One region of the Labrys sp. KB_33_2 genome, then DNA from elsewhere that is predicted to be linked to it. Evidence: riboswitches for the same ligand, from Rfam matches in the RefSeq annotation. Region 1 holds a riboswitch; the other holds the start of a gene.

Region 1 (2,196 bases):
AGAAACCAAAGGCTGGAAAACTCTGATAGAGCTGGCTCAAGGTCGGTGCCTTGAAGCCCGTGCCGACGCTGGCCTTCAGTTGGGTTCCGGTCTGATCGAAGGTGTAGGTCGGGGCGAGGCGATAGGTGAAGTGACCGCCGAAACTATTGTAATGGTCATAGCGAATGTTGGACGCCACGGTGAAGCCCTTGAAGAGGTTTGCTTCCAACTGGGCATAGGCTGCGTTGTCGACATCCGAAGCCTTGAGATTTCCCAGATCCAGGCTGAAGCGCTCGTGCTCGACGCCGAGCAGCACCTTGTAATTGTCGCTGAGGGCAATCTCCTGCCTCAGGTCAAACTTCAGCCGTTCGCCGGTTGCCGCGCTCGGCGCCGTGAAGGTCACCGGCGGATAGACGTTCCGGCTCCATAGATTGCTGTAGGAAACGCCGAATATGGTTCGGTAGCGATTATCGAGCGAATGCCAGATACCCTCGGCACGCGTGAACAATTGATGGTTCAACAGCCAGGTGCGCGAAGGGTTGGGCGCGCAAAAGCACGCTCCATAGCCGTCGCTGGTGAAACCGAGCTTGGAGTCGGTGTAGCGGGCAATGACGTTGACGGAGAAATTATCCGTCAGATCGGCACCGACCCGGCCGGAATAGGTGTAATTGTCATAGTAGTTGGGGCGCGCGACGGTGCCGGATACGAGAAGTTCCCAGGGCGTGACCGGCGTGTCCGTCGAACGAAAATGCTCGATACCGAAGGTATAGTTGAAAATCGAAGCCGAGCCGCTCACTCCCGCGCGTTGATTGAACGTGCCATGTGATCCGCCTTCGACACTGGCCGTCAGCTTGGGGGCGCCTGAGCCTTTCTTCATGGTGATCGAGATGACGCCTCCGATGGCGTCGGCGCCATAGAGTCCGCCTTGCGGTCCACGCAGAATTTCGATGCGCTCAATGTCACCGGTCAGCAATTGGCCAAGATCGGCGGCAGCATTGGGAACGGCAGGATTGGAAACATCGATGCCGTCGATGAGCACCTTGACATGGTTGGAATTGGTTCCGCGCATGAAGATGGAGGTCTGGGTGCCCGGGCCGCCTGACTGCACGAGATTGAGGCCGGGCGCGGTGCTCAGTACGTCTTTGACGGTGCGCCGCTGCTGTTTGGCGATGTCATCTGCCGTGATTACCGTGATCGAACTGCCTATCTGACTGGCGGGTGTCGGCGTCAGCGTGGCAGAATTGACATAGACCGGATCCAGTTCGATCGGCTCGGGCGGTGTTCCCGCACTCTGCGCCAGAGCATGCGTCGCCAGAATGTAGGACGTCCCAACGATGCCAGCTGTCAAAACCGCGCGTTGCAGGCGCGAAATAGTCGAGTCCATGAAGACCTCAAGCAGGATAGCCAATGGCCGTCACTGCGATTGAAGTCCCTCCCGCTGCCCCATAAGGACATCTGGATCGACCACCATTGAGGACCCCCGCCCAATGTTACCGCGCGTGACCATTGTGACGGCAGGTCTCCTGGCTCACGGGTCGTCGTACGCCTCGTCGCCTTCCCGGGCCTGATCCCAGTGGCATGTAACGAAGGACTCACCGCCTACAGTTGCGGGGGCAGCCGCGGTTCGAAATGATTTCTCACTTCTCCGCGTTCCCTATTATCCCCGAGGGGAACCGTCGACGTGACGCTAGGGTGACAGGGTCGCACCTGTCAAGCACTGGGAATCCCCGTCCTGTGCAATCCTGGACGATTTCAGGGAAAGCTTGAGCTCCATCTACCTGGCTTGGATCGTACTCGCCGGCCCTGCTGGAGCCGGCGAGATCGGGATCGTCATTAGACCGAGGTGACGAACGTCTATGACGCCTTTTTCCTTCTGCCCTTGCTTGGGGCGGGAGGCGGCGGTGGCTCGCTCTTGGCTTTCTGGCGCACTTGGCCAAGGCCGAGTTCCCTTGCGAGGCGAGAGCGATGAGCCGAATAGTTTGGTGCAACCATGGGGTAGTTGCTGGGTAGCCGCCACTTTTCCCGATACTGCACCGGCGTCAGGTCATAGGCTGTTCGCAGATGCCGCGTCAGCGATTTGAATTTGCGACCGTCTTCCAAACAGATCAGATGATCCGGGGTGACGGACTTCCTGATCGGAACGGCAGGCGTCAGCGGTCTGTCCGCTTCAACCGGCTTTGGACTATTCAGACCAGTAAGGCTTCCATGCACCGAACG
Region 2 (2,196 bases), on a different contig from region 1:
CTTCAACCGCAGCGACCAGCCCCGGCCGGATGGCCTGAGATCGGCTGTCGCCAACGGGGCGGCATCGATACGCCAGAAGGAACGAGCCTCGGCCCCGAGGGCGTGAACGACCGCGGCGCGCAGCACCGAAGCGTGGGTAACGGCGAGCGTATACCCCTCGAACCGCCTGCCATCGAGCCAGGCGCCGACCCGCGCAATCAGGGTTGCAACACTCTCTCCGCCATGCGGGCAGGCATCCGGATCGGTCAGCCATGCCCGGAGCGCCTCGGGTTCGGCGGCCGCTACCGCGTCCAGGGCAAGCCCTGCCCAGCGGCCATGATCGCATTCGCGCAGGGCTTCATCGACCTCAGGATCATGGCCGAGGGCCTGCGCGGTCTGGCGAGCCCTGAGCGCCGGGCTGCTCAGGATGCGGGCCGGCCTGCCGAAATGCCCTTCCAGCTTCCGCGCCGCAGCCAGCCCTCTTGCATCGAGCGCCTCATCGAGGGGAAAACCCGCTGCGCGCACCGCAGGCGTAGCCCCATGGCATAGCAGGATCAGGCGTGGTGTCATGACGGCAGTTCCCAAGACTTAGAGTGCATGATTCGACCGAACCAATCGGATCATGCTCCCTAAGTTTTTGTTTCAACGCATGGTATCGTCCAAAAAGTCGCGCAACTTATGCTCTAAGTCGCTTCCGGAATATTGACATGTTCGTGACTTGGGCTCTTATGGAAGGGCTTTGCCAAGGGTGGGAAGCCGGTGTGAATCCGGCACGGTCGCGCCACTGTGAACGGCGGCGCTTGGGCGCCGTCCGGAAGTCAGACCTCTTCCAAGGCAGCATGACTCGTAGCGGGACGCGTAATCCCAAGGAGCTTTTCATGACCACCGCAACTCTGGCACCCGTCGCCCAGCAGCCGATCGCCATCCCGGTCCGCGAGATCTTGCCCTGGGCGCTCTTCACCGTGCTCCTGGCCGTACTCGCCATTTATTTCGTCGGCGCCGAACAAGGCGCGACCTCGCTGATTCCCGGCGTCTACATCCACGAATTCGTGCACGACGCTCGCCATCTGCTCGGCTTCCCCTGCCACTAGGGCGCATAGGCAAACGACATGGTTAGATCGCTTTTGATCCGGGGGATGCTGATCGGCATCCTGGCCGGACTGTTGGCGTCTGGCTTCGCCTGGGTCTTCGGTGAACCACAGGTCGATGCCGCTATCGCCTATGAGGAAAGCCACGCGGTCGCCGCCGCACCGGCGCCATCCGCAACGCCGGCAACCTCCCAGCCGGCCGCAGCACATGAACATGAGGAAGACCCGGTCAGCCGGCCGGTGCAGTCCAGCTACGGCCTCATGACCGGCATGGTCGTCTATGGCGCAGCCCTCGGCGGCATCTTCGCTTTGGTCTTCGCCTTCGCGCAGGGACGGATCGGCACGCTCAGCCCGCGCGCGACAGCAGGGGTGATCGCGCTCGTCGGTTTTGCCGCCATCATGCTGGTACCGCAGATCAAATATCCGGCGACGCCGCCGGCCGTTGGCAATCCCGACACGATCGGCCTGCGGACCGCCTTTTATTTCGGCATGATCCTGCTCTCCCTGCTGACGATGGCGGCCGCCCTGGGCACGGCGAACCGGCTCGCCGCCAGCCTCGGCCGCTGGAACGCCAACTTGGTGGGGGCTGCCGCCTATCTGGTGGTGATGGTGGTCGCCATGCAGATTCTGCCGGCCGTCAACGACATCCCGGCGGATTTCTCGGCCACGGTGCTATGGAAGTTCCGCGTTGCCTCGCTCGGCATCCATGCCGTGCTATGGGCAACGCTCGGGATCGCTTTCGGCGTTGCAGCACAGAAGCTGCTGCAAACCTCCGCCAGCCGCTGAAAAAGGCCAACCGACCACGTCAAACGTCGCATTTTTACAACACCGGCCCGGTTTTGGGCCGGTTTTCAAAATTTCTTTCATTTCGCACTTGCGAAATGAACGCATCAGGATCACTCTACGGACGTGGTGGATGCGCGTTTGCGCTCCCCCACTGCCCTCCTTGGGCGTTTCCTCCCTAAGACTTGGGCCGCCATTCGGCGGCCTCTTTCTTTTTCGGGTCAGCAGACCCCATATTTCAAAATCTGCAGCGGCATTCCGCCTCAATTAACCCCAGAGCAAAGCGCGTTCAGGTATGAACGCTTGTTTGCTCTCACTGTTTGGTTCCAAGCCAGTCCTTTGGATC

What was found. Region 1 has a riboswitch for cobalamin ahead of AB4037_RS03530 (TonB-dependent receptor plug domain-containing protein). Riboswitches for the same ligand answer to the same signal wherever they lie in the genome.
Region 2: another riboswitch for cobalamin. It lies ahead of AB4037_RS21930 (CbtB domain-containing protein); the one in region 1 lies ahead of AB4037_RS03530 (TonB-dependent receptor plug domain-containing protein).

Annotation. Positions count from the first base shown of each region.
Region 1 covers NZ_JBFREW010000002.1:35,692-37,887, reverse strand. The annotation lists gene AB4037_RS03530 (TonB-dependent receptor plug domain-containing protein) at 1-1,363, opposite strand, end outside; cobalamin riboswitch at 1,476-1,672, opposite strand; gene AB4037_RS03525 (MucR family transcriptional regulator) at 1,834-2,196, opposite strand, start outside.
Region 2 covers NZ_JBFREW010000012.1:161,407-163,602, forward strand. The annotation lists gene AB4037_RS21925 (histidine phosphatase family protein) at 1-549, opposite strand, end outside; cobalamin riboswitch at 682-827, shown strand; gene AB4037_RS21930 (CbtB domain-containing protein) at 858-1,070, shown strand; gene AB4037_RS21935 (CbtA family protein) at 1,089-1,853, shown strand.